Regions from separate parts of the Lysinibacillus sp. NPDC086135 genome, predicted to be linked through region 3. Evidence: riboswitches for the same ligand, from Rfam matches in the RefSeq annotation. Region 3 holds a riboswitch; each other region holds the start of a gene.
What was found. A riboswitch is a leader RNA that binds a small molecule or an ion and turns the genes downstream of it on or off. The one in region 3 is predicted to bind S-adenosylmethionine.

Region 1 (7,490 bases), on a different contig from region 3:
ACGTGGGTTTGCAATCGGAGTCTTAATAGCTGCATTAACATTAGGATCATCATTACCACATTTTGTAGTTATGTTTTTCTCTTCGTTAAATTGGAAACTCGTGATAATTAGTACTTCAGGATTGGCTTTATTATCGGCTATAATAGTTACTTATATTTTAGAAGATGCACCGATTGTACCCAATAAATCGCCTTTCTCTTTAAAATTAATAAAAAAAGTTGTTTTGAATAAACCGGTAATGCTTGCGAACTACGGTTATTTCGGGCATATGTGGGAATTGTATGCGATGTGGACATGGCTTCCAGCTTTTTTGACAGCTAGTTTTTTAACTTATTCACCAGAAATTCCTCATTGGTTTATTGCATTATCCTCCTTTATTTCAATAGGAATTGCTGGAGGGATTGGTTGTGTGATAGGAGGACTAATCTCGGATAAAATCGGAAGAGCCAATTTAACGATTATTTCTATGTTTATTAGTGCTATCTGTTCGCTAGTAATAGGTTTTACATTTGGGCAGTATATTTGCTTAACGTTAATAATCTCCATGATTTGGGGGATGTCTATCATATCTGATTCCGCCCAATTTTCTGCTGCAGTTTCAGAAATAGCCGATGTTGATTATGTAGGTACAGCCCTTACTTTTCAAATGTGTATTGGTTTCTTACTTACTATATTTTCAATAAACCTAATCCCGATTATACAGAGGATCATAGGTTGGGAGTGGGTCTTTACAATATTAGCGATTGGACCTATTCTTGGAATTGGATTTATGGTCAAATATAGACGTTACGAAGTACTAATGAGAAACGTCTATATTTGTAACTTTTAGGTATTATCTCTATCACAAAAAAATGAATAGCCTCAAAAAAATCCAATTGTTTTGATTATTTCAAAACAATTGGAATAATTTAGTGGTAAATCAATGTTTTTTAAGTATGAAGCTTAGGCTTTCTTTCCTTTCGGGTATCCGATGAGGATAGCGATGGTTCCGCAAATTCCTATAAGAACTGGATAGAAAGAGTATTGTAACATGCTCACTGGTGAAATTCCGGCTACACTTGCGGCTGCCAGGAATTGGGCTCCGTATGGTAGAAGGCCTTGAATCGTACAGGAGAAAATATCTAATATACTTGCGGACTTTCTTGGCTCAATCTCATACTGTTCAGCAATATTTTTTGCAAGCGGACCAGCAATTAAAATAGCAATCGTGTTATTGGCCGTCGATAAATTAGTTAGGCCTACAAGACCGGCAATACCAAATTCAGCACCTTTTTTCGATTTAATTCTTTTTGTTGCAAGGTGAAGTAGAAAATCAATCCCTCCGTTAAACTTTATAACCTCCACCATTCCAGCTATTAATATCGCAAGGAATGCCATTTCATACATGCCTGACATTCCTTCGCCGATCTTTTGAAAAAGGCTCATTAAATGATAGCTGCCATCCGCTAAGCCAACAGCCCCGGCGAGAACAATCCCAGATGCCAGAACAAGGAAAACATTCATTCCAGCTAACGCTAAAATAATGACCAAAACATAGGGAACAATTTTTACCCAACTATAGCTTAAATGCTCCACTTGTGCAGTTTCACCCATTGTAATGAACCCTAAAATAAGGCTCGTTACAATAGCTGCCGGCAACACAATCCAAAAATTCACCTTAAATTTATCCTTCATTTGTGCACCTTGTGAACGAACGGCAGTAATGGTTGTATCTGAAATAAAAGATAAATTATCGCCAAACATTGAACCGCCAACAATTGCTGCCATTACTAAAGCCATGGAAAGCTCGATATGCTCGCTTATGCCAACTCCAATTGGCGCTAGCGCAACAATCGTCCCCACCGATGTACCCATTGATAGGGAAATAAAGCAGGCAATGATGAATAAGCCTACGACAAGCAGATTTGGCGGAACGACCGATAAAGCAAAGTTTACAGTGGAATCCACTGCCCCCATGCCTTTTGCTACCGCTGAAAAGGCCCCAGCCAAAAGAAAAATAACAACCATCAGCATGACATTTAAATTTCCTGCGCCTTTGCAAAAAATATCAACCTTTTGCGCAAACGATTCTTTTCGATTCATCGCTAAAGCGACAGCGCCTGAAATGGAAATGGCTACAATAACAGGAAAGGCGTAAAAATCACCTGTAATAACCCCTGAACCAATAAATAAAATCAAAAAAACAACAAATGGGATCAGCGCCCATGGATTCTCTTTCTTCATGTCTACCTCCAAAAATAAAATTGGACACGTCTTTTGTCCATTCTTTTTACGAAAAAAGGCCTCTTCTTGTATCAACAAGAAGAGGCCTTATATCTATAAAACACTCCTCTTATCTATCAAGCCTTTGCCTGCTGGATTTGGCACAGTAACTTAAATCATAAGTTCCGCTGCCGAGATTTCATCGGGCCAGTCCCTCCATCTCTCTTGATAAGAAGCAAATATATTATTTTTTTTCACAATAATAAATATTATAATAAAAAGTCGATATTTGCAACATATTTTTAATCAAGCTTGATTAAAAGCTATATTAATTAAGGAGATTGAACAAGTAAGAGGATAGGAAAGTGTGAATTTTTGGTGCCGCTATTGAAGGCTTTAATAGTCTAACGCAGCACAATTTGATTTAACAACTAAAAAGGGAAAAAGAAGGCGCCCTTAGAAGTAGGGGCGCCTAAAACATTTGTGGTAAAAATTCCGTCATAAAGCGTTGATTTTTACGTAGCCATATTTTTAAAATCATACGATGTGTTAGGAGGCGTTGTCTTTTTTGTGGTCTAGCCTTTGCCTCTATTAAACTTTGTAGTAGAGTACATGTTTCTGTTGCAAATGCTTGAGGGTCAACTAGGACGTCAAGCTTATAATCAATTAATTGTACCGCCTGTACCTTTGCAAGTAATTGTGCAAAGCGTGTATTCATTTCTGGAAAGTTTTCTTCTAGTTCTAGGTCGATTAAACTATATAGTGTTTGTTCAATGTCAGCTTCGAGTGCTTGTAATTGTTTAATGGATGGCTGTGTCAAAAAATCACCTCTAGTTTTTTAAAAATGCGGCTACACAAGGTAAAAGCCAAGAGCAGCGAAAAGTAAACCGAATAAAACGGTAATGCCTATATAAACAATCGCTTGTCTCCATTTTTGCTGCTCTAAGAGCGTCAAACATTCAAAACCGAATGTCGAAAAAGTCGTATAGGCTCCTAAAAAACCAATCCCTATAAAATGCCAAATCCAATCACTTGGATGTAGCGCAAATAAAAAGCCAAGCGCAAAAGACCCAGTTATATTAATAAAAAATGTTGCCCATGGGTATGTATGGACAATCAATTTTCCTAGATAAAATCGTGTTAGTGCACCCAAAAATCCACCGATGCCAATAATTATCATACGATGCGCCCCTTTGCTAGTTTAAATCCTAGCCATGCACAAGCTAAACCGCCAAAAACACTTGCTAAAATATAAAGAACGGCTTGGAGCCATTTACTATCCTGCAAAAGTAATAGTGTTTCTAAAGAAAATGTCGAAAAGGTTGTAAAGGCACCAAAAAAGCCAGTACCAATTCCTATAATAACAGGCGTTCGCTTTGTAAACGTAGTAAATAGCCACGCTAAACAAAAGCAGCCAATTAAGTTCATACAAAGTGTCGCAAATGGAAAACCACCGTTATTTGAAAGTGCTAGACCAAGGTTATATCGACAGATGGCACCCAAAAATCCGCCAATTCCAACAGCTAAAAATGATTTCAAAGTAAAGACTCCTTACTAAAATGTCTATATTAAAAAGTGTATCATGTGAACAACATTTTAGATATTTTTCTATAGATATATAGAAAATATCACCGTTTTACGATTTTTATATTTCCTTCCAAAATACTTCGTAGTTAATGTCCATATATCATAACAAAATTTTAGTTCTAAATAAGAAACTCTTTAGTATTTCAAACACTATTACATCGTTCAATTGAAATCCGACAACGGTTAATCCGTTGACAGAAAACCCGCTAACGGAAAAAACAATAATACAAAAATAATAATAACAATAGAGCTGATGCCTTGAAAAGCGCACAGTAAAGTTCAAAACAATAAACGATGCTTCAGTTTGACGTTCGTGTCTCTTCTATTCAACTTGCACCGATGGATGTTGGCGTAGCAAAGATGGATGGCATTTTTACACCCTTAATGGAAAGCAGGGGACAGTCTCCGTGTTTACTATTCTTTAATTTATTGGGAGGATGGGCGATAAATTAACGTTAGGTGATAAATTTAAAAAGTTAGGCGATAAGTTAAAAATGTTGGGTGATAAATTTAAAAATTAGGGTGATAAATCTAAAAATTGTTCCGATCAATTGCTGGAAGCCCCTTTCGAACTAGATTTGTTCGTTTAGGGTCTTCTAGAATTGAAAAATTTGTATTTAACACAGTAATCGTATTGTCAAATTGTAGGAAAACAAGGATACTACTTACAGTTTTTTTGAACTTGATTCTTTTTTACCATTCTGCCAGCTACTTAACACAAGTACAACGTGTTTTTGCTGTTGCAAACATGTCATAATTTATTATTACTATAATTGACCTTTAACATTGTCAATGACAGTATCAAAGTCTTTATTGGAATCGACACTTTCCGTTATTGTAAAAACATATCCATCTGGATCTTCTAAAGTTAATTCTTTTGCATTCCATGGTTGAACTGTCGGTTTTTGAATGATATTTGTTTCATTTTCCAGTGCAGCTTGATAAATACTATGAATATCACTAGAAAATAAATTAATAATGACTGAGTCACAAGTGTTGACTTCTTCATCCTGTAATAACATCAAATCTTGGTACTTTGCGCCTCTTAAATGTATCATTGAAGTTGTTCCGTTAGCATCTGAAAAATCAAATACTGAATTGAAATTTAGTACATTCCCATACCATTCTTTTGACTTTTCAATATCTCTTACTTTTAGCTTTACAAATAAGGGCATTTGATAAAATTCATTCATGTCTATTTCCTCCTTTAGGTTAATACAAACTAACCATAAAGGTTTACGCAGCGTTAAAGTCAATACAAAAAGTTATAGATTTTTTATTTTAAATTTTAGGATTTTAGCAATTCATCGCTTTAAAGCGTTAATTTTTTCCTAAAAAACAGAAAAAATAACAGTGAGTTAGTTGACAAATATTTCTAAAGTATGATAATCTTCAATAACACTATAACAATCTTAAGTAAAGGAGGGCATGACGATGTTAATTTTACCAGTATCATATCAAAGTACAACTGCATACATTGTCCATGTCTTCTAACATTTTTTTGCGTTGCAAATAAATGGCATGGGTAACTCCTTGCCTTTTATGAAGAGACACATGCTCTTTTTTTGGGAGTATGTGTCTTTTTTGTTGCAAAAAAGTGTTGTAGTGATCATAAAAAAGGAGTGCATGTGTATGCGAAACAAAGTACAAAAAATGATTTTCATCAAGAAATTTATGGAGAGTGGGTAGCAAAGTTTTAACAGCACTTGAGAAAGAAGGTTATAACGTATGTTTGATGTTTTAAGTAAATTAAGCTGGTTTTTCAAGAAATACTGGAAGCAATATACAATAGCCGTTACGCTCTTAATGATTGCGAGTGGCTTAGAAGTTGTTCCACCGTATTTACTAGGGTCAATTATTGATATATTGACTGCTGGTGAAATGACACCAGCTCTTTTAACGAAGTATATTTTGATTTTCGTGTGTATCATGATTGGGGGTTATGCCCTTAATTTTGTGTGGCAATTCAGATTATTTGAAGGGGCTATTAACTTAGAGAAAATTTTACGCCGCAACCTTATGCAGCATTTTTTGCGTATGACACCAACTTTTTATGAAAAAAATCGTACTGGGGATTTAATGGCCCGTGCGACGAATGATTTAAACGCTGTGTCGCTGACTGCTGGGTTCGGGATTATGACATTGATTGATTCCACAATTTACATGGGCTTTATTATTTTTGCCATGGGTTTTATGATTTCGTGGAAGCTTACTTTTTTTGCAATGCTGCCAGTACCAATCATGGCCATCCTTATTCAATATTTAGGGAAGATTGTGCATGAACGCTATATGAAGGCGCAGGATGTTTTTGGAGAGCTGAATGATAGTGTTCTAGAGTCGGTTGCAGGAGTGAGGGTTGTACGGGCATACGTACAAGAAAAAAAGGACGAAACAAATTTTGCAGAGATGAGCGAGATTGTGTATGAAAAAAATATGCATACTGCAAAAATTAACGCCTTATTTGGACCGATTACAAAGGTCGGTACTGGGATTAGTTATGTTGTAGCGCTTGGCTATGGTGCTCATTTAGTAGCGATTGAGGCTATGACAGTTGGGCAGCTTGTAACGTTCAATGTTTACTTGGGGCTAGCAGTTTGGCCAATATTTGCAATTGGGGAACTTATCAATGTGATGCAGCAAGGCAACGCTTCACTTGATCGTGTACAGGAAACGCTAAACTACGAGATGGATGTTCGAAATATTGCAAATCCCCAAATGATTTCAACACCAAGTGGGATTGGCTTTGATGATTTAACATTCCAATATCCAATGAGTCAGGTGAAAAATCTCCAGCAAATTTCGCTGTCGTTGAAAAAGGGGCAAACACTTGGGATTGTCGGTAAAACAGGAGCGGGTAAAACGACCTTCCTACGACAATTATTACGCGAGTATCCAATCGGTGAAGGACAGCTATCGATTGATGGAGTCGATATTACTGCACAAACGAAGGAGCAGTTACTCGACTGGATTGGTTATGTTCCACAGGATCATGTTCTATTCTCACGTACTATTCGTGAAAATATTTTATTTGGGAAAGAGGATGCTACACAGTCTGAATTGCAGCAGGCGGTTCGTGCAGCATACTTTGAAAAGGATTTAAAAAATTTACCAATGGGCTTAGAGACACTTGTTGGTGAAAAGGGTGTATCTCTTTCAGGTGGTCAAAAGCAACGTGTTTCAATTGCACGTGCTCTTATTAAAGACCCTGAAATTTTAATGCTTGATGACTCGCTTTCTGCTGTAGACGCCAAAACAGAGGCAAGAATTATTGAGAATATACAGCGAGAACGACAAGACAAAACGACGATTATTACAACACATCGTTTATCAGGAATTCAGCACGCCGATTTAATCATCGTGCTAGATGAAGGCCAAATTGTAGAGCAGGGAACACATGAGCAGCTTCTTTCACTACAAGGATGGTATAAAGAGCAATTTGACCGTCAGCAGCTAGAAGGAGGTGCCTCATGAGTACGGGTCAACGTTTAACACGCTATGCAATGTATTTTAAAAAACCGATACTACTTGGATTATTTTTCTTAACAATCGCCGTTTTTACGGAGCTTGTTGGGCCGTTTATTGCGAAGCATATCATTGATAATTACATGACAATTGGCCGCATTGAATTTAAACCAATTACTTGGCTATTAGTTGTCTATTTACTTTTAGCAATAGCTACAGCTGTTTTACGCTATTTTATG
Region 2 (7,490 bases), on a different contig from region 3:
TTAAGATGACAAAGAATAATAGGTTTCCATTTACCCCCAATTACTTCAAGAGTGGCTTCGACACCAATATTATAAACTTTTTTCATTGTAAACCCCCTGTTATATTCAAAAGTAACTAAAAGTACCCTACGTAACTTTCTAGCATGCATGAATATTACTATACACTATACAAAAAATCAAAGGAGATATTAATAGAATGAATGATACAAAAGCGCCAAATGCTAAATTCACATTACTCGCACTTGCAATCAGTGCATTTGGTATCGGCTCTACAGAATTTATAAGCATCGGACTGCTACCATTAATTACAAAAGATTTTACTATAACATTAAGTACTGCAGGTTTAACCGTATCCATATATGCACTAGGTGTAACTATTGGTGCACCGCTTTTAACAGCATTAACATCGCGCCTTAGTCGCAAAAAAGTGTTACTGCTCGTTATGGTGCTGTTTATTATCGGTAATTTACTTGCAGCCTTAGCACCCTCATTCTCATTACTACTAACTGGGCGTGTTATTTCGGCATTGGCACATGGTGTGTTTATGTCCATTGCCTCTGTGATAGCTGCAGATGTTGTGGCACCAAATAAACGAGCAAGTGCAATAGCTTTTATGTTTACAGGACTAACATTAGCAACTGTGACTGGTGTCCCACTAGGAACTTTTATTGGACAAGTAACTGATTGGCGGATGTCGTTTATTTTCATAGTTATCATAGGTATTATTGGATTAATTAGTAATGCCTTGCTTGTGCCAAGTCACTTATCGAAAGGTAATCCAATATCCATTCGAGATATTGGTAAAGTATTAGGGAATATTCGAATGTTATTAATCCTCTTTATTACTGCAATTGGGTATGGTGGCGCATTCGTCGTATACACCTATGTTTCTCCTATTTTAGAGCAGTATATGGGCTACTCACCAAAGGCAATTGTCGTGATCTTAGTTGTATACGGTATTTTTGTTGCCATCGGAAATACATTAGGTGGTCATTTTGCGAATAGTAACCCTTTACGCTCTATCTTTATTATCTTTATAGGATTAGCATTAGCACTACTCGGCATCAACTTCTTTTTAGAATCATCAATCATAGGATTAATAATGGTCTTTATGATGGGGCTATTTATGTTTATGAATGTACCAGGATTACAGCTTTATGCCGTTCAGCTTTCAGAAAAATATACACCATCAGCTATTTCAATGGCTTCAGCATTAAATATTTCGGCCTTTAACATTGGTATTTTTCTAGGATCATACATTGGAGGAATTATTGTTAGCCACCAATCATTAGCTCATACTCCTATATATGGATTCGGTATGGTGATGATTGCCGCAGTTACTACCTTCCTATCGTTACACTTCGATAGAAATAAACAATAGATTTCTCTAGAATAACATTAATGAAAGGAAGCCTTAACCATACATAAGGCTTCCTTCTTGTTTTTATCCCATTTTAAGGAAATTATCGTCAAAATAGGCCTTAAAAAATTCTAATGCCGAGAACTGAGTCCCAAAAGAACCTGATATATACTCTTTTTCATTCCACTCGAGCCCATTTTGCTCATGATTTTCAAAGCATCAGCTGTTAACACCGAAAGTCTATATTGCACATAAGATACTGTATCAGCTATAGGATAGGAGGAATTTAGTTGTATTACAATCCTTATCCGTATTTTGTCTATCCTAATTATTATCCGGCATGGGTAATGGCAAATCAACCAACAATTCAACACCCTTCCAGCCATCTAGCAATGCCGACAACCCCAATGAATAGAAGTCCATTTCCAATCGTCAATACAAATAAATTAAAGACTTCCGCGAATCGGATCAAGGTTATTATGCAGCAAGCACAGTTACTTACGGATAAAATTGATGAATCCGAGCAATTTGCACATGATCTTATGAACGCAGCACAACAATCAAATAAAACCGAAGTTGAAAAGTTAATTTCCTCAACAGGCATTACTGTAAAATTCGAAACTACCTATACACCAGATGGATTTCGTATAACATTTACTGAAAGTAGCTGTTGTAAGCTAACACTAATTTTAGGTTGGTGAAGAGTTGGCCCTTTGAAGAGGGCCTCTTTCTTTTACCTTTAGCATCATTATGAATTTTAACCTTGTATCCCCATCAAACTTGTAAACTATAAAAAAATATGCTAAAGTGTTTGTAAACATTATTTCTGAAAATTCTTATATCGCATTTTCTTATCAAGAGAGACGGAGGGATTGGCCCTATGAAGTCTCAGCAACCAGCCTATAGGTATGGTGCTAATTCCAATTGGCAAAATTCTGCCTTGAAAGATGAGAAGACTTACTTCAGTTGCTTTGCACGAGAGTCCTCTTCTTCAAGGAGGACTCTTTTTTTATTGTTGCATTCAAAAAAATTAAAAGAAAGCAGGGAAATAGTATGGCAAACGAACTTTTACAAGCAATTCAACTATTGAAATCAAAAAAATGGGTAGACTTAACGCATACATTTGGTCCAAATTCTCCACATTTCTTTATGTTTGATGATGCTAAATTTGAAACATTATTTTCACATGATGATGGTTTCTTTGCACAGCAATTCACTTTCCCAGGGCAATACGGAACACATATCGACCCACCTATCCATTTTGTGCGAGATACACGCTATCTAGATGAATTGGAGCTAAAAGAACTAGTACTACCACTAATCGTTATTGATAAATCGAAGGAAGCCGACGTAAATAACGACTACACGTTAAGTGTTCAAGATATTCTTGACTTTGAAGCTGAAAATGGGGAAATTGAAGCAGGTACCTTTGTTGCGTTCCGTACCGATTGGAGTAAACGTTGGCCAGATAAAGAATCTTTCAGCAACAAAGACGCTGATGGCAATAATCATATTCCTGGCTGGGGATTAGAAGCGTTACAATTTTTATTCAACGAACGACAAGTAAGTGCTATTGGCCACGAAACTTTTGACACGGATTCAGCAGCAGATTTCCGTAGAAATGGAAAATTAGACGGCGAATATTTTGTGCTAGAGCAAGATACTTACCAAATTGAGCTTATGAAAAATTTAGATAAGCTACCTCCAAAAGGCGCTGCTATATTCAATATCGTGCCAAAGCCTGAAAAAGCATCTGGATTCCCTGTCCGTTCATTTGCAATATTACCGTAATATAGCAAAAGGTCTGATTCAAGTACGCTTAATATAGGGTAAATAGTATAATAAAATAAAACTAGACCTTATATTTAGAGGATTTGAGTTTGATTATATATAATAAAACTTTATAATCAAACTTTTATTTGTATATAAAAATACATCCATTAAATCTTTATTGAGATAATGGATGTATTTTTTATTGTGGTCTTTTAATAAAGATAGATAATTTTCTTATTCCACAATCGGGCCAGATTGTTGAATAACAGTCTTTTTAAGAAATGTTACCTAACGACGCTTGTGCAAAAATAATATTGTTGTTTAATTTACAATAAAGTCATTTAAAAAATAATATAGTTGTTTAAAAATCCTTATTCCGAACGAACAAGTTAGTGGAAGTAATAGTAATTAGGTTTGGCTGGGAAAATTGTCGATGATATTAAAAAAGACACCGAAGTGTCTTATGTTTTTCAAATTAAGCATACCGATAAATTGAAATTTAATTACTTAACATTTTGCTTATCTTGGGAGCAATGTATTTTATCGGTGAGTGTATACAAACCATGTAATGCTTGCTGTTAATAATGCTGACGAAATCAAAGCTGTAAGAACACTATATGTTCGCCAAATAAGTATCGTTGACCAATCTAAAGCACAGCACAGTATACCCAGGGCAATCGTAGCGATCAGGAAAATAATTGTTACGATTATTCTCTTTTTTGTCATTGGCTGCCGCTCATTCGTTTTCCTTCTGCGTAATCCTAAGAGAAATAACAAAACGGCCAATAGGCAAAGAATAATTGTGATAGACGACAAAGTGATATCCAAAAGCTGTGTGCCGCTTATTTCATATGACTGAGTTAGATTGCCGTCTAATATATCTTTAACTTTTAGTACCAGGTTTATATTGGTATTTGCACCGTTGCTCAGCAAGCAGACGGCTGTTCGTTCATTTAGCAGTATGGCTACTTCGGTTCTGAAATTTGGATTGCCCCCAGTGTGTTCTATAATCGTTTGGTCGGCGTTTACCGACCAGCCTGCCGCATAATGCATATCGTTGACAGCCGAAACAGACATATCACCCCTATGTGATTTTTCGATAACCGTGTGAAATATTTCGGGTATGTCCTGCACAATACCCATCTGTATACCCATCCAACGCGCCATATCTTTTGTATTAGAAATGATGTAGCCTGCGGGTTTATTCCCCGCATAATCCGGAGCTTTAAATGGAGTTGTCATAAAAAAGGAAGTACGGTAGCCCTGTGCCAACTGTCCAGTGGCTTGAGCATCTTCTTTATAAGCATACGTCTGGTGAAGACCTAACGGCTGAAATACCTGTTCCCTCATAAAGTCTTCATAGCTTTGTCGCGACACAATCTCAATAACCAAACCCAATACGTCATAATTAACGGTTCCATAGTTATACTGTTCACCGGGAGGGAACGCCAATTCAGCATCTACGAGCATTTCCACAGTCTTTTGCAACATATCCGGTGTATTGCCTTGTGGAATATTTTGAGTATGCCTAATATTTGTTAGACCACTGGTATGGTGAAGAAAGTTATTTAGTGTAAGGCTTTGCATATCAACAGGTTTCCCTTGATACTTTAACGTAAACCAAGGTAAATATTTTTGGACAGGGTCAGTCATTGAGAGCAGCCCTTGTTCTTCCAACAGCATAATACCCATACCGGTAAAAGCTTTACTGACCGAAGCTAACTCATAGAGTGTATTTTCACTTGCAGACAACCCCTTTTCACGGTCTGCATACCCTGAAGAAAAGTAGAACACTTCATCATCAGCAAGTATTGAGATTGACATTCCCGGCACACCTGATATACGAGAGGCATCATCTAGCAACGCTTGTATTGCCGCAGATTTCGAATCTGACAACGCATAACTTTGTGTTGCGAATCCTGAGAATAATATAAATATCGTTAATACAAAAACAATAATCTTTTTCATAAACTCTCCTTTTCGAAAAATTATAAGAGAATAATATAAATAACCTACTTTTACAACTACTAAACTAATTTTAATTTATCTTTCTATTCACCTATATAATATCAAGTAATTGTGAAGAGTTACACTTAACGAATAGAGCGTTAGTTCAATAAGAAAAACGATCTTCAACAATCGGGCGCGATTATGAAGTACCGCTGTAGAAAATGATCAAACTTTTTTATAATAGGCAAACTAAAAAATGCTAAAGAAGCATCCATTTTGATTAATCTTTTTTCAAAATGATGCTTCTTATTAATCTTAGTGTAAGGATTTACGAGGTGTTTTTGTTCAAACTTTATTTTAAAGCTACTTTTATATTCCATTAAGAATTTTTTGTATGGCAGTTACATATCCAGCCTTATATATCTGAATCCCGTCTTCTTTAACTCTGCCATAATTATCGGTAGTCCATCCCTGATGGCTCATAAATTCGTTTGATATGGCATTTCTAAGAGCATCTATTTCGGTATCTGTCAGATTATAAGAAGGCTCGACTATAACGACATCCTTATTTTTGCTTAGATCGTTTATAGGACGCATATCAATCGTAAAGGTTGTTTGTTCTTTAAGCAAAGAGTTTTCTCTTTTGAGCTTTTTATTCTCTGCCATAAGCATACCAACCAATGCCTTTGTTGTTGGTTCGGAGATACTTGCTAAGATATCATCGTTTACGGTTGTTCTCTTTTCTTTTTTAGGCTTTTTAGTGGTAGTTTTATAGTATTCAGCCCACTGGCTTATCAAAACTCTGTAATCCTCGGCATTTTTGTTTCTAAGTGCCTGTTCACTTGGACCGCCATCATCTGCTATCAGTCTAGCTATAGTGCCAATAGAAAAATCTTTTATGTCAAACTCGGACTGTTTTTTACAGGCGTTATGTATGAGTTCTAATGTTTTCTTTTTCCTTGTAGAAGCGTTCTCGTAAAGCTTTGAGAACAGTTCATCTGGTTGCATTTCCATCATATATCCTCCAATGCTTAGATTATTCTTAATCAATAGTAGAACTATCTATATTGGTAATAAATTACTGTTTAAAGTCACAGATTTAAGTTCATCAACAAACTCATTCTCAAACCCGATTTCTTCAAGTTTCTTCCGCCCGATTGCATAAGGAATAGCATCTTTTAAACTACCTGCACGATTAATCAAAAGCCTCATAAATTGATTTCCTGCAATGAGCTGTTCTTCTTCTGTTAATGAGAACATAACGGGCATTTTATTGTTATTTTTTAATGTTAAATCTATGATTTGAGATCTTTGCAAAACTACCTTGCTTGCATCTGTTTCAGGAAACAGTTCCGCCCCATTACAGATGATTTGAAGCTGTTCAAGTTCATTTTCAACGTTATTAATAGAAATCCCAACATCCGATATAGAACCGACGGTAACAAGCTGAAATCCATTCTCAGATGATTTTTCTTTGATTAACTTCATACACTTATCAATAAGACGAAGAGTGGCATTATAATCGTTTGCTAGCTTATCGTTCTTCTGTATCTCCTGTGCATAGAATTGCTCATATTTAAGCAATTCTTGATGTTTTGTAAATAGGGTTCCATTAAGTTCACATTCATATTTTTCATTTTCTAAAAGTTCTATATCACGCTGATGTTTATTCACTCGTTTTCCTGTTTCGCTCATATTGTAGCCTATGGTATTAAAATGATGCACTAAGCCAGGAAGAAAAGCAGGACTAGTTACGAACCATCTACATCTGACACAGTTTTGCTCTGGAAAACCCGGAACAACACCATAAGTGACTTTATCCGTATCATCGTTAACATATGTACCACCTGAATCACATCCAAAACAGCCTTTAGGACAAATTCCTTTATCACTTATAATAAAACTTGCACCTGATTTTTGAGCGTTGATTACTGCCTGATATGCTATTGGATCATTAGCAGCTACACTTGTTTCTAACTGTTTATACTTTGCATCTCTAATAAATCTATCAACTGCTTGTTTATCATTTTCAAGAATGCTCTTTTCAGCCTGATTCATTGTATCTGTAACGTATGAAATACCTGCTTTTGTATAGTAAAGCGTCATAATGAGTCTTGCATGACCTGCAATAGCCTTTGAAAGAATAGGCATTGGAACGCCACCTTCAAGAGCATAGGCAGTTATAAGTGATACTCTGAGCGAATGCAGGGGATAATAAGTGGTTGGTTCACGGTCTGGACGCACAAATTTTAATGTTCTTTCTTCTTCTAATAATCTATTTTCTTTAAGTTGAAACTCAAGCTGTTTAAGTGTCTTATACCAAAATATTCCAATCCGTGTGCTGCTATTGGTAAGTGTTCCTGTCCAATTGAAGTAGGATCTCTGAAAAGAAATGTGTTTTCCCCCA
Region 3 (7,490 bases):
TAAAGTTTCATCATTTGTATTAAAGAGTAAATCATTTGCTAGCTTAATTTCCTCCTCTGGAATGGATGCATAACGTTCTAGCTTCTCCGTATTAACAATTGCATAATCTAAACCAGCCTGTGTACAGTGATATAAATATACGGCATTCAGTACTTCACGACCTACTGGTGGCAATCCGAACGAAATATTACTTACACCAAGCACCGTTAATGTACGTGGCATTTTCTCCTTTATAAGGCGAATACCTTCCACCGTTTCAAGTGCCGAGCCAATATATTGCTCATCTCCTGTACCTACTGGGAACATTAATGGGTCAAAAATAATATCTTCAGGAGCAATACCCCATTTTTCTGTTAACAATTTATATGAACGTTCAGCAATTTCTAGCTTGCGATGTCGATCAACCGCCATGCCTTGCTCATCAATTGTACCTACAACTAAAGAAGCTCCATATTTTTTTACTAGCGGTAAAACAGCGTCAAAACGCTCCTCGCCATCCTCTAGGTTAATAGAATTAATGATAGCCTTCCCTTGAGAAAACTTAAGTGCTTCCTCAATTACTTTTTCATCTGTCGAGTCAATCACAAGAGGTACTTTTACTTTTTTTACAACCTCCTGCATAAAGCCACGCATATCCGCCAGTTCATCGCGGTCAGGATTTGCTAAACAAATATCGATCACATGTGCTCCATTTTTCACCTGAGCACGCGCGATTTCTGCCGCTTCCTCAAACTTCCCATCAATAATTAAATTTTTAAACTTACGAGAGCCGATGACATTTGTCCGTTCTCCAATAAATAATGGACGCATAGAGTCGTCATACACCAATGGCTCGATCCCTGATACTACATGACCATGCGTAACATCTGGTAATTGGCGCGGCTTTTTGTCCTTTAGCACCTCTCGGATAGCTGCAATATGTGCTGGCGTTGTACCGCAGCAACCTCCGACAATATTTAGCCAGCCCTTTTCCGCAAAGCCTTTTAGCTTTTGTGACAATGATTCAGGTGACTCATGATAGCAGCCTTCCTCATCCGGTAAGCCCGCATTCGGGTAACAGCTAATATAGCCTGTTGAAAGCTCTGCTAGTGAACGGATATGATCAGTCATAAACTCTGGTCCAGTCGCACAGTTTAAGCCAACTGACAATGGCTTAATATGCTCGATGGAAATGTAAAAAGCATCAATTGTTTGACCGGCAAGTGTCGTTCCCATCGGTTCAATTGTTCCAGATATCATCACAGGAAGCTCTTTTTCAGTTGCCTTAAAAGCACGAGATATCCCCAATGTTCCCGCCTTAACATTCAACATATCCTGACTAGTTTCTAACAACAGAACGTCCGCCCCGGCTTCGATTAATGACTTTGCTTGAACATAAAAGTTTTCCTCTAGCTCATCAAATGTAATTCCACCTGTAACCGACAGGGTTTTTGTAGTTGGTCCCATCGCTCCCGCTACAAAACGTGGCCAATCGGATGTTGACAACTCCTCTACTACTTTGCGTGCAATTTCTACAGCACGTTTGTTGATTTCTTCTGCCTTCGCACCTAGATCATATTCATTTAATACAAGTGGTGTACCCCCAAATGTATTTGTACAAATAATATCTGCTCCAGCCTCTAAATATTTTCTATGTACCTTTTCAAGCACATCTGGTCTAGTTAGCACAAGATTTTCATTACAGCCATCATATTCCTCTCCGCCAAAATCCTCTGCCGATAAATTTTCATTTTGTAGCATTGTTCCCATTGCGCCATCAAGAATTAATATTCGTTTCTCTAGTTGCTCTTCAATCATGTGCTTAGCCATTTATACTTACCCCTTTTTTCTGTTCATCCAATTGCTCAATAACTTTCATTAATTCTAGCGTCATATCATAGCGTAAAAATGGTGTGATGAGGTAAATACCATTGAAATATTCCGCTGCTACTTCTACTAATTCTTTAGCAATTGCAATTCCTTCTAGTGTTGCGCGTTCCTTATCATCACCACAAGCCTTCATACGTGCTAACGCATCATCAGAAAGTTTGATGCCTGGTACTTCATGATGTAAGAACTCCGCACTTTTATAGCTCGTTACTGGCATAATACCTATATAAATTGGAGTTTCTAAATGCTTTGTCGCCTCGTGAATTTCCACGATTTTTTCCTTTGTATAAACAGGCTGTGAAATAAAATAATCTGCTCCATGTTCAATTTTCTTTTCTAATCGAGAGACAGCGCGATCCAGTACACGTACATTAGGATTAAATGCAGCCGCTACAGAGAAATTTGCCTTTTTACGAAGCGGTTTCCCTGAGAACGAAACACCTTCATTTAACTGTTTTATTAATTGGATTAGCTCCATTGACGATACGTCATAAACGCTAGTTGCTCCTGGGAAATCGCCTACCTTTGTCGGATCTCCAGTAACCGCTAAAACATCATGAATCCCTAGTGCATTTAATCCCATTAAATGTGATTGAAGTCCAATTAAATTACGATCTCGGCATGTTATATGGGTTAAAGGGCGTATCCCGTGCGTTTCTTTCAGTAAGGCACCCATTGCGACATTGCTAATCCTTGGAGAAGCGAGTGAATTATCTGCCATCATGACTACATCCGCGCCCGCCTCATATATTTTTTTTGCGCCTTTAATAAAGCCTTCTATTTCTAAATGTCTTGGTGTATCTAACTCCACAATAACCGAGCGTTCACGTTTTACTTTTTCATGTAATGGCTCATAATTTGCTGGCTCTGCCTCACGAACAATCTCTATTTTTTCTGGCTTTGTATACTTTTCCTCAACCGGGGATAGCTCCTCTAAGTACTTTTTCGCTGCAGCAATATGCTTTGGTGTCGTACCACAACAGCCACCAATTAAACGAACCCCTTGATCACGAAGCTCTACAGCTGCTCGACCAAAATAATCAGCCTCCGACTCATAAACGACACGCCCATCCTCTAAATCAAGAAGAGAGGCGTTCGGATACGCTGACATAAATGCCTGCTTAGGAAGCTCTACCCCTTCAAATGCTTGGATAGTATGGTGAGGACCTAAGCGACAGTTAACACCTACGATATCAGCACCTAACGCTTCAAGTTCATGTAAGGCGTTATTTAAGCTCATTCCATTTTGTAATATTCCGGGTTCATGCATAGAAACTTGAGCAATAATCGGTAATTTCGTTTTAGCTCGTAGCATTGATAAAGTCGCTGTTAGCTCTTCAAAATCATAATAGGTTTCAAGTAAAAGGCCATCTGGATTTCCTGCAAGTAAAACCGTTGCCTGCTCATCAATGGTTGCTAAAATTTCCTCTAACGTTGCATCACTTTTTCGAATACCACGGATTCCCCCAATAGTACCCAAAACAAATTGCCCACCATCTGTTGCTGCACGTTTTGCAATCGTTATAGCGGCTTCATTATACTGCTGTACACGAGATTCTAATCCATAGCGGGCTAATTTTATGGCATTAGCTCCGTAAGTATTCGTCTGAATAATATCGGCACCAGCAGCTATATATTCTCTATGAATCTTTTCAATTAATTCAGGTCTCTGTACATTCATTTCCTCATGACAGTACTCCAAACCATAGCCGTATAAAACTGTACCAATTGCACCATCTGCTGTAAGAACATGTGTTTTTAACCTTTCAAGCAATCCCATAAAACTAACCTCTCTTTCTTTTTCTATCAATTATGCCTCGGCATAATTCGTCCTGAATTGGGCTTTGTGCTTTGGCCTGCACGCTGCAGGTCAGTTAGCCGTTATCGCATGGATGCGATAATATTAACCTACTATCCTCTAAGAACTCCTTGCCGATTCCGTGACATCCGCCGAAGGCTTTAGGTCAACATGAAGTTGGTCACTCAGTCGTTGCCACAGGACGTGGCGTTCTTAGACTGAGTTCCTCTATTTCGGCGGATGTTTGGACACCCGCCGAAAATAGTTAAAATAAAAAAGCCTTCTTTCACAAAAAAAGAAGGCTTTTACGTTTCGTAATTGTTTTCCTTCTCATCTTCGACACACGGTCTTCTGGATTTAGCACCTGACAATAAGTTGGTTGCTGAAGCTTCATAGGGCCAGTCCCTCTGCTTCTCTTGATAAGAATTTAGTATGAATTTTTTAAATAATTAAAAGAATCATATCGTTTACGAACGATTGAGTCAAGACTATTTCACTGAACAAAGGATAATTTTTACGAAATTTATAAAATTTTGATTTATATTAAACAATTACGATAGTTTTTCTACAAGTTCCTCACCAATTTTTTTACCATTTTGAATACACGCACCTATGCCTACTCCGAAATAAGAGCACCCCGCTATTGATAAGTTCGGATAGTTTTTCTCAAGCTCTTGTAAGAGACCTTGCAACGCTTCACGATGTGCCAAGTCGTACTTCGGCATCTGGTCGATCCATTTTGTCACGTCAACAATAGTTGGTTTTTCCTCAATCCCCAAACTTTTTCTTACATCCTCTAGAGCAACAGCTGCTAACTCTTCATCTGACATCAAACGCAATTTCTCATACTCAGGGTTAATGCTCTTATAAAAAAGCCGTACAAGTAATTTTCCTTCTGCTGAAGTGTGTTTCCACTTGCGGCTTGTCCACGTTGCTGCATTACAGATAACATCCGAATTATGTGACACAATATAGCCTGTTCCATCTGCAGGTAATCTATTATCGGGAACATCAAATCCTAAATAAATCGTAATGGCGGATGCAGTATTAAATCGTTCAAAATAGCCGTTCAAAGATTCATCCTGTAATAAGCTTTGTACCGCTTCATTTGGCAGTGCCAATACAACATGATTCGCTTCAATCATTTTACCGTTTGCTAACGTAACAGCATATAGATTCTCCTGCTTTTTAACACTAGTAGTAGCAATCCCTTTTATAATTTCTACATCCGTTAATGTTTCTTCAAGTCGATCAATTAGTGACGATAAACCATTTTTAAATGAAATAAATTTTTTATTGGCAGCTTTCACAAATTGCTCCCTGTTTGCATCGAAACCTTTAATAATACTACCGTAATCGTTTTTGTAATCGATTAAATACGGTAAAGTAGAAGCAATTGAAAGTTGATTTAAATCTCCAGAATATACACCTGCAAGTACCGGTGCTATTTGGTTTTGAACAAGCTCTTCACCTAAATAATACGTTAAAAATTCACCAATCGTGCTTTCCTTTGTAAACCTTTCATTCGGCATTGTTAAATCCTTTAACGCTTCTTTTTTACCTTCCTCTGATACAAGCGTACTTTCCTCGAGAGATTGTAAGCTCATAGGAATACCGAACGTTGAGTCTGCTGGGATGGCATGTAGCTCATTATTTGTGTAAATATACGAAATACCTGTTTCGTTATATACAAGATTTTGTTCAAAATTTAGTTCCTCTACTAACTCCATGACACCTTTATGACGCGCTACAATAGAATCTGCTCCAGTTTCCATGATGAATCCTTGTTCATATGCAGAGTGAAGCTTGCCACCAAGGTATGTATTTTTTTCAACAAGCACAAGTTTTACATTTAAGTTTTTCTCCTGAACTTGGCGTTGTAAATAATGCATCGTACACAATCCCGTAATTCCGCCACCTAATACAACAACTGTTTTCATATTAACCGCCCCTATTTTTAGTTCTTTATTTAGTATAAACTTTTTTTATCGAAAATTACGTTAAACCCTTTACAAATTTAGCAAAAATGGAGCCATCCAACACATTGGACAGCTCCATTTTTTTTATATTCAAATAACATATATTCGCTAGAGGCTTTTACCTCCATTTCGGAAATTATCTATTAACAGTTGATATAGTGTTATTTGTGCCCTAAAGTATGTATCGCCTTAATAGGAAACAACAATTTTCTTTCCTTTTCTCTTCATTAATTTAAATTTTGTGCAAAGCTAGCTAATTTTCCAGCTGAATTTTTCACTTCGTTAAAGGCAATACCTAATTCACTTAGTACTTCTGCTATTGCTTGTACTTCTTTTTCCATCCGACCATTTTGGTCTTTCGCCTCGGTCATAGCTTCTAATATGTTAGTAAATTGCCCTTCCGTTTGAACCATATTTTCCTCACCAGAGGCTACCTCTTCTTGAATATTACTAAGCGAATGGACAAGTTTATCTGTCCGCTCATTCGTTTTATGTAGTAACGTTGCTACCGATGTGACAGATTCCTTTGTTTGGATCGATAGTTTTCTCACTTCATCTGCAACAACACTAAAGCCTTTACCCGCTTCTCCAGCACGAGCCGCTTCTATTTCCGCATTTAAAGCCAACAAGTTCGTTTGATTAGCAATGTTTGTCACAACATTCATAATCGATTCCATTTCCTTTGACATATCTGCCAACTGTGCAATATTTTCCTCTATATCATCAAGTGAGCAAATAATAGTATTCATATTTTGCGATTGACTCTTTAAGCGTTCACGACCTTCTAATGCCTGACTCTCAGCCATAGTCGACACTTGAAGTGATTTTTTCGCTAGTTGTTTAATTTCCTCTGATTGTCCACTTAAGCGGTGAAATGAATTGTTCGTTTCCTGAGATATTGTGGCAAGACCTTCCGAAGACTTTACGATTTCTTGCTCTATCGCTTCTTTTCTATGTTCCATTTTTTCATGAAGTTGCTCAATTGTGTGCTCAAACGCCTCTAAAACCAATTGTTGCTCAAAATTGGAAATTTTCGAGATGGCTCGAATTGTATTAAGCTGATCTATTGGATGAATAACATGTTCTTCAACCAAGTCAATAAATGACGCTGTTAAATCTTGAAACGCACAAATATACCATTGTGTTTTAAGCCCAATATGGACATGTACTTTAGCAATCTTTATTCGTCTTTGATAAAATTCATTATCAATCTTACCATTAAACATTTCAATAATATGACGTCGTAATGTAATTTTCAGCTTCTCCACAGAACTATGTCTATTAATAATATCTACTAAACTATGTTCAGTTCCAATCATTTCATAAAATCGATTAACAATATTATCAATATTGCCTTCTACAAAAGGTTGAAAGGCTTTTAAATATTGTAAATCCTTCTTTGTCAATTTGAGCAAATCAATTTGCTTTTTTATTGAATGGCAATTCACTATATCCATTTTCACAGTGTATTGCTTTAAATCTAACGCCGTTGTCTTTCTCTGTTTTTGAAAAATCACACATTTACCCTCTTTCATGCCGTGTACTTTTGAAAAGCTGAGAAAAATCTAATTTCGTCTACCAAAAATATAAAAGATCAGGAAGATTCATCTCCAACTTTTGGTGATAAGCCATCACATTACTTATGACGCTGATTTCTGCTACGGGCTACCATCAGCTAAAAATAGCAATCTTATTACTAGCTATTACTACTAACTACTCTTTCAAAATCACTCATATACATTATACATTTTATAAATAGCTGTCAATTTTCGGATATACATTTTTTTCCTTAAATTATATAAAAAGTCCCTGTTATCTAACCTATTATCTAAAGCAATAAAAAA
Region 4 (7,490 bases), on a different contig from region 3:
CGCCATTTTCTTTATCTACTAGAATACAATTCTGATAGATTTCTGATTCATAAATTTGTTTAACTTCTTTTGTAGGGATATTTGTACGAACAATTTTATCAACGGGTTTCATTCGGAAATGCTCGATGACAGTTTGCAGTGTAGTGTCGGTAGAACCGTCGTTAATAATGATAATTTCTGTTTGCGGATATCGTAAATTCAACAATGAATAGACTGTATCTACAACTCCAACCTCTTCGTTGTAAGCAGGGACTAGTAAGGATACTGGTTTTGAGTAGAAGGCATCGATATACGCATCATCATATTCTGAGGGATCTAATTTATAGCGTTTGCGTAAATCTAGCATGGCAATTACAAACATTGCGCAATACGAAACAATAACGAATAACATATAAAACATAATAATGCCGCCAAAGAACCACATACAATAATCTAACATTAATTTCATTTGATCCCCTGCCTTCTGACTACTGTTTCCTGTGCCATTTCAATTGCATATTGGTCGTTTGAAGACTCCATAAATTGCTGTAATTTTGCAATTCCTTCTCTATTTTCTGCAATTGTTTTTGCTGCCTGTGATCGTACCCACCAATTTTCATCTTCAAGAAGCTGTTCTAAATAAGCATAGGTATATTCTAGCGGCACATGCTTAAAGATTTTTGCAATCATTAATCTTACTTCCCACATATCTGATGCCACAAATGGCACATAAGGATCGATTTCATCAATGACACCAATTTCGTAAAGACCCTTTAATGCTCTTATTTTTATTTCTGGTTCCTCATATGTTAATAGCTGTTTTAATTTCTCAATATATTGCATGTTTCTTTTGACAGCTGCAGTATCAATTGCAGCGTATTGAATATTTTTCGCCCAGCTATTAAAGTCTTCAAACAATCGAATAAATACGGAATCCTCTAACAATACAAATAATCTTCTATATTCGCTTTCAGAATAATGAATGCTCAATTCTTTAATTTTTTCGATAAACAATTCTTGTCGGAAGATAGAGTATATTTTTAACAACTGAAAATATTCTTCCTCCGAAATTTTGGCTTTCTCGAATTGTTGACAAGTATCTAATAATTCATCTATCTGTAAATCAGCAATTCGATATAAAGCATTCATCCTAATGCTCCAACGTTTACTTGCTAAATCCTTTTCATAAAACTTTTTTAAATAGCGATTAGAAAACTCTTTGATTTTATGTTCAACTTTTTCATTCGTTATATTTTTCAAATACGATGAAAAGATTATTTCGATAGCTGCTACTTGAGCTCTTCCACGGGGTACAAGCACAATAGAGAAATTTTCATCATTGAATAAATAGTTGTACCAGTGCTGTGAATAGTTTTGTAAATAAGTATCACGTGTTTTTGCAAAGCGAATCTCCCACCCATGTTGCAAAAGTAGATATATCGTAAATAAAAATAAAATGACTAATAAAACAACGATGACCGTTAAAAGAAAAGAAATCGATAGCTCGATCATAGCCAAAACCTCGCAAATGTGCTCCTGATTTTTGCTTCTAACAAACGTAAATTAAATGGTTTTACGATAAATTCATCGACTCCACCTTCATAAGCATTAAGTGTCGCCCCTTCTGAGTTTCGTTCCGACATCATATAAATGATGAACTTTTTCTCATTCGGCATTTCTCGTAAAATGTGCAAAATTTCTAAGCCGTTTTTACGTGGTAAAATATCGTTCATGACAACTAAATGCATATGGCCTGTTTTATAGGTTTCGGACTGTAAAAAACTATAGCCATCTTCATAGGTAGCAACGTCTAGCGTAAAATGAGGAATGTCTAAGTGAGTGAACGTTGTTTCTAGCACTTTTCTAAAGATTGCACTTTGTTCAATAATACTAACCTTTACTTGTTCCATCGATTGTACACTATAATCTGTAACCTGTTCTATTGACCAAATCTGCTGTTCATCATCTGCTAGTTTTTGCTTATTCTTGTCTAACAACGTTTCAAAGTTAGCGCTATTATTTCTTATTTCAGTAATGGAGGCTTTTAAAGCTATTTGCTGATATTCCCTTTCTTGCTTAAGAATTGCAAAAATCCGTTTTAAAAACGCCTTTACCTCAACTTCACTACTTTGCAGAAAAAATATTCCCCAATGTACGCCATCCGCTAATTGGAAAAGTAAATCTGTTTTTCGTATTTTTGATGTCAGAAAAGCTGAAATTTGATGATTCACTTGATTACGTTCTATATCAGTTCCTTGTGAGGAACTAGCTAATTTAAAAAAGACTGCCGTCATTGTTAAACGCGAGCGAATAACACTCTCACGCAAAATTTCAAAATAACCCTTCACCTCATGCTCCTGCATGATGTCTTCTGCAATGATTAATTTATTCATTTGTGTTCACTCCAGTGATGTAAGAAATATTTCATTCTCCTCTATTATTTTTCTATCATTTTTTTGATTTACAAACACAACAACTATAGTAATAAATATTACTTAACAATTACTATATAAAATATTTGGTAAATCAGTCACCTTTAAAATATATTATATTTTTGTCATGAAATACAAAAGAAGACTTCTTTTGAAAAAAAGTTATATTTTTCTGACGAAAGACCACCCTTCTTTAAACAAGAAAAAAGTCCCTTTAAGAATGTAACAATATAGTATTTTTTTGACATGCATTATGAAAGGTGACAGCAGTCCATAGAGGATATTGAAGCAAATGGCCACGGAAAAGAACCCGGAGTGAACATCAACCTTTGTTAATCTATACGCATTTATTCTTTTTCCGACAAAAAAAGGATATGTAAGCTTTCATGCTTACATACCCTTTTTTCGATAAATTCCAATTATTTAACTGGTACAACTGAGCCTTTCCATTCTTCAATAATGAAGTCTTGGATTTCTTTAGATTTTAATACTTCTATTAATTTTTTAATTTCAGGTTTTGTTTCATCACCTGCACGTACAGCGACAATATTTACATATGGAGACTCTTTATCTTCAAGAGAAATTGCATCTTTCAATGGATTTAAGCCGTTATCGATTGCAAAGTTCGAGTTGATTAGAACCGCATCACCTTCATTATTTTCGTACATTTGTACAAGCATTTCAGGCGCTGTATTTGCATCGAATTTGAAGTTTTTAGGGTTTTCTGCGATATCTTTTATTTCTGCTGCTGTTTTATCAACACCATCTTTTAATTTAATTAAGCCCTTAGCTTCTAACAATGAAAGCATACGACCGTGGTCTGAAACTGAGCTAGAAAGTAAAATTGTTGCCCCCTCTGGAAGATCCTCAAGAGATTTATATTTTTTAGAGTAAATTCCGATTGGTTCAATGTGAATAGCAGCAGCATTTACAAAGTCATAACCATTCTCTTTCATGCTAAGCTCTAAGAAAGGTAGGTGTTGGAAGTAGTTCGCGTCAAGTTCGCCAGATTCTAAATGTTGGTTTGGTAATACATAGTCTTGATATTTTTCAATTTTAAGATCGATACCTTCTTTAGCTAAAATTGGTTTTGCTTTTTCCAAAATAATAGCATGTGGTGTATTCGAAGCACCTACTGTTAATGTTACATTTTCTTTACTGTCACTATCACTAGATGATGAGCTTGAGCCTGTTTCTTCTTTTTTACCAGCACCACAAGCGGCTAGAGCTAGTACTAATACAGATAAAAATAAACCTGTTAATAACTTCTTCATTTTATTACTCTCCCTTTTTACTTATATTAAATATGTTAGCGGTATAAAACCGAGATAACCAAATGTTTGTAGTGTGATGCTCTTTTTAACGTTTATCTGTTTTCGCTGTAATTAAGTCGCCAATCCATTGAATAATAAATACTACTATTAAGATTAATATAGTCGCCATTAAAGTTACATCTGAGCGATTACGTTGGAAGCCATCTAAGAATGCTAAGTTTCCTAGACCACCTGCACCGATAATACCTGCCATCGCAGTATAACCAACAAGCGCTACAGCCGTTACAGTAAGACCAGAAATAAGCGCTGGTAACGATTCGGGAATTAATACTTTCCAAATAATCGTTGACGTTTTGGCACCCATTGAACGAGCCGCTTCAATAACACCTTTATCAATTTCGCGCAAGGCAATTAATACCATTCGTGCATAAAATGGTGCAGCTCCAATAATTAATGCTGGTAAAGCCGCGTCTGCGCCACGAATTGTGCCGAGTAAAAATTTCGTAAATGGAATTAATAAGATAATCAATACGATAAATGGGATCGAACGGAAAATATTAACGATTGATCCTGTTAAAAAATTCACAATTTTATTGGCCCATAGTTGGTTGGGACTTGATAAAAATAATAAGATTCCAATTACTAATCCAAGTATAAATGTGATGACCGTAGAAATTGTTGTCATGTACAATGTTTCATACGTAGCGTCCCACATTTTTTCCCAGTCGACATTCGGAAAGAGACTAGTTAGCATTTGCAATCACCTCCGTTTGTACTTCAACTGTATTTAAGTAGCTAAGTGCAGCAGCAACATTGGCCACTAAGCCATCAATTTGCACAATAAGTGTACCGTACGCTCCATTTTTCGTTTGCGAAATATTACCATGTACAATACTTACTTCTACATCAAACTGTTTCACAAGATGTGAAATGACAGGCTGCTCTGTTTTTTCTCCTACAAAGATTAGCTTCACAAGTTGTCCATTAGGATAATTTGCTTTAATTTGTGCCACAGTTTCCTGTGTTTCCTTCGTATCTGTAATTTGAGAAACGAATTTTTTCGTAATGGCCGCTTGTGGAGCTTGGAATACTTGTAATACTTCACCACGTTCTACAATTTCTCCAGCTTCCATAACCGCTACACGATGACAAATCTTACGAATAACGTGCATCTCATGTGTAATTAACACAATCGTTAGACCTAATCGTTCGTTAATATCGACAAGTAGATCAAGAATAGCATCTGTCGTCTCTGGATCGAGTGCGGATGTTGCCTCATCACATAACAATACCTCTGGATTATTAGCAAGTGCACGAGCGATACCTACCCGTTGTTTTTGTCCCCCTGATAGTTGTGATGGATATGCTTTTTCGCGCCCTTCCAAGCCAACTAGTGCAATCAATTCTTTCACATGTGCTTCACGTTTTGCCTTTGGCACACCTGCGATTTCGAGTGGGAAAGCGATGTTTTCTGCAACAGTTCTAGACCAAAGTAAATTGAAATGCTGGAAAATCATACTTACCTTTTGTCTAGCATCCCTAAGCTTTTGCCCCTTTATGGATGAAAACTCTTGATTGTTAACCGTCACCGTACCAGATGTAGGCTTTTCTAACCCATTTAACAAGCGAATCATTGTACTTTTACCAGCGCCACTATAGCCGATAATGCCGAAAATTTCACCTTTATTAATAGAAAGGTTGACGTCTTTAACTGCTGTTAATTCGCCATTCGTAGTTTTGTATTTCTTCGTAATATTTTGAAGATTAATCATAGCGAATTCTCCTTTTCTCATATCAATTATGCCTCGGCATAAGGTCACTCAGTCGTTGTTGTTGCTGTCGCTTCGCTTTCGCACAGATAAAACCGTGTTGCTGTCGCTTCGTTTTATCGCCACAGGACATGGCGTTCTTAGACTGAGTTCCTCTATTTCAGCGGATTTCTTTTGTACCGAAAGCGTAGTGACAGGTACAGGTGTTTGGACATCCGCTGAAAGAAGTTAAAAAAACCCCTTCACTTATAGACAAGTAGAAGGGGTCACGTAACTTATACGCTAAACCGTTCTCTCATCTTTCAAAGATAAATCTTTGGGTGATTTGGCACCTTTTCACGTTTGTGATGGTTGCTGGGCTTCATAGGGCACTTCCCTCCGCCGCTCTTTATAAGAGTTCGATATATTTATTGTTTTTTTAATATATTTGTTACTTTACCACGCGATTAATATTCCGTCAATTAATTTTTTAACAATTCGTATAAATACGGTACAGATTGAAAGGCATAAACCTTTGCTGTCATTTCTCCGCCTTCATATACGAGTAAACATGGTACACTTTCGATTTTATTATCATAAGCTATTTGCTCTATAAAATTTATATTCGCTTTACCAACCTGTAGTTGTGGCAACAATTGTTCAACAACCATCATCATTTTCGATGCAACTGCGCACGTTCCACACATTGGCGTATATAAATAAAAGGCAGCCTTTTCACCGGACTGGATAGCCGCGTTCCACTGCTCTATTGACCATTCTTCCATCTTTTTCACGCAACCTTACAAAATATACTCATTATGGATTGAGAAATGTGCACGAAGCAATATCGCCGCTAACACTTTCCTCGGAGTTGTCTCAACTTCCTTATATGTTGGCATCGTCCGTAAATGCTCAGCCTCTGGATAATGTCTGTCCATTAATGCCCGTAGCTTATTACCTGATGTATCTGCATCAAAAAATGTATAAAGCTCACAACCCTCATATGGATCGAGTAGCTCTTCTAATTGATGCACACCAATTGTACCATTTGTACAAAGTATTTTTACGTCTTCATTTAAAATAGGTTCGATTTGAAGTTTATCCGATCGGCCTTCGACAATTAAGCATTTTCCCTCGAACATCACGCCACCCCCATTTAGACATAGCCCTTATAATTCATTATATCAATAAACCTTGTCGTTGATACAGTTAGATACCTATTAATAAAGGAATATACTTGCATTTACTTCACCAACTATAGTGGAAGAATGAATGAGGATAATAAAAAACGTCGGTAGTTTCCGACGTTTTTCTGATTAATTTAGCCTCGACATAATTGCGTCCGGAATCGGCTTTGTGCTTAGGCCTGCACGATGGCCGACACGATGTCGGTCATTTCGGTAATGCCACAGGACGTGGCGTTTTTACCGATGCAGGTCAGTTAGCCATTATCGCATGGATGCGATGATGGCTAACATCCTTTAAGCACTCCTATCCGATTCCGTGACATCCGCCGGAGGCTTTAACTTCTTTTAGCTGATGTTTGGACACCTGCTGAAAGAAGCTAAAGGCTTGTCTTATTCTGCAATCATTTCTTCGTATTGCTCAGCTGTCATAAGCTTTTCAATTTCTGAAGCATCAGCAGGCTCTACTACGATCATCCATGCTTTTTCATATGGTGATTCATTAACGAATTCTGGGCTATCTTCTAAATCTGCATTTACTTCAACTACTGTACCTGAGATTGGTGCGTATAATTCAGAAACTGTTTTAACAGATTCTACGCTACCGAATGGATCATCAGTTTTGATTTCGTCGCCAACTTGTGGAAGTTCAACGAAAACGATATCTCCAAGTTCAGCTTGTGCGAAATGAGAAATACCGATACGTACTTTACCATCTTCTACTTTTACCCATTCGTGCTCTTCAGAGTAACGTAAGTCTTTAGGTGTGCTCATGCAAAAAACCCCTCCATAAATATGTAATATATTCATTTTCAGTGTGCCATACTTCTACCATAAAAACAAGAATCAATTATGCCTCATTCATCTCAACCA

Region 1: it holds a riboswitch for S-adenosylmethionine, as region 3 does, so the genes downstream of both, ACIPKN_RS08100 (Na+/H+ antiporter NhaC family protein) here and ACIPKN_RS23775 (bifunctional homocysteine S-methyltransferase/methylenetetrahydrofolate reductase) in region 3, are expected to answer to the same signal.
Region 2: it holds a riboswitch for S-adenosylmethionine, as region 3 does, so the genes downstream of both, ACIPKN_RS21940 (cyclase family protein) here and ACIPKN_RS23775 (bifunctional homocysteine S-methyltransferase/methylenetetrahydrofolate reductase) in region 3, are expected to answer to the same signal.
Region 4: it holds a riboswitch for S-adenosylmethionine, as region 3 does, so the genes downstream of both, ACIPKN_RS18585 (methionine ABC transporter ATP-binding protein) here and ACIPKN_RS23775 (bifunctional homocysteine S-methyltransferase/methylenetetrahydrofolate reductase) in region 3, are expected to answer to the same signal.

The regions. Positions count from the first base shown of each region.
Region 1 is NZ_JBIVCA010000004.1:252,206-259,695, forward strand. Features, by position in the region: gene ACIPKN_RS08095 (MFS transporter) at 1-829, shown strand, start outside; gene ACIPKN_RS08100 (Na+/H+ antiporter NhaC family protein) at 943-2,223, opposite strand; SAM riboswitch class I at 2,330-2,437, opposite strand; gene ACIPKN_RS08105 (hypothetical protein) at 2,675-3,022, opposite strand; gene crcB (fluoride efflux transporter CrcB) at 3,053-3,382, opposite strand; gene crcB (fluoride efflux transporter CrcB) at 3,379-3,741, opposite strand; gene ACIPKN_RS08120 (VOC family protein) at 4,557-4,982, opposite strand; gene ACIPKN_RS08125 (ABC transporter ATP-binding protein) at 5,518-7,260, shown strand; gene ACIPKN_RS08130 (ABC transporter ATP-binding protein) at 7,257-7,490, shown strand, end outside.
Region 2 is NZ_JBIVCA010000021.1:9,040-16,529, forward strand. Features, by position in the region: gene ACIPKN_RS21925 (winged helix-turn-helix transcriptional regulator) at 1-86, opposite strand, end outside; gene ACIPKN_RS21930 (MFS transporter) at 197-1,381, shown strand; gene ACIPKN_RS21935 (YuzC family spore coat inner layer protein) at 1,651-2,061, shown strand; SAM riboswitch class I at 2,209-2,314, shown strand; gene ACIPKN_RS21940 (cyclase family protein) at 2,414-3,151, shown strand; gene ACIPKN_RS21945 (serine hydrolase domain-containing protein) at 3,674-5,101, opposite strand; gene gmtX (gamma-mobile-trio protein GmtX) at 5,453-6,100, opposite strand; gene ACIPKN_RS21955 (hypothetical protein) at 6,146-7,234, opposite strand; gene ACIPKN_RS21960 (VPA1269 family protein) at 7,351-7,490, opposite strand, start outside.
Region 3 is NZ_JBIVCA010000025.1:33,788-41,277, reverse strand. Features, by position in the region: gene metH (methionine synthase) at 1-1,809, opposite strand, end outside; gene ACIPKN_RS23775 (bifunctional homocysteine S-methyltransferase/methylenetetrahydrofolate reductase) at 1,802-3,649, opposite strand; SAM riboswitch class I at 3,995-4,093, opposite strand; gene ACIPKN_RS23770 (protoporphyrinogen oxidase) at 4,219-5,607, opposite strand; gene ACIPKN_RS23765 (protoglobin domain-containing protein) at 5,874-7,163, opposite strand.
Region 4 is NZ_JBIVCA010000015.1:67,721-75,210, forward strand. Features, by position in the region: gene ACIPKN_RS18560 (glycosyltransferase family 2 protein) at 1-448, opposite strand, end outside; gene ACIPKN_RS18565 (HEAT repeat domain-containing protein) at 445-1,491, opposite strand; gene ACIPKN_RS18570 (response regulator) at 1,488-2,372, opposite strand; gene ACIPKN_RS18575 (MetQ/NlpA family ABC transporter substrate-binding protein) at 2,831-3,685, opposite strand; gene ACIPKN_RS18580 (methionine ABC transporter permease) at 3,771-4,439, opposite strand; gene ACIPKN_RS18585 (methionine ABC transporter ATP-binding protein) at 4,429-5,457, opposite strand; SAM riboswitch class I at 5,747-5,851, opposite strand; gene ACIPKN_RS18590 (thioredoxin family protein) at 5,916-6,218, opposite strand; gene ACIPKN_RS18595 (toprim domain-containing protein) at 6,234-6,575, opposite strand; gene gcvH (glycine cleavage system protein GcvH) at 7,011-7,391, opposite strand.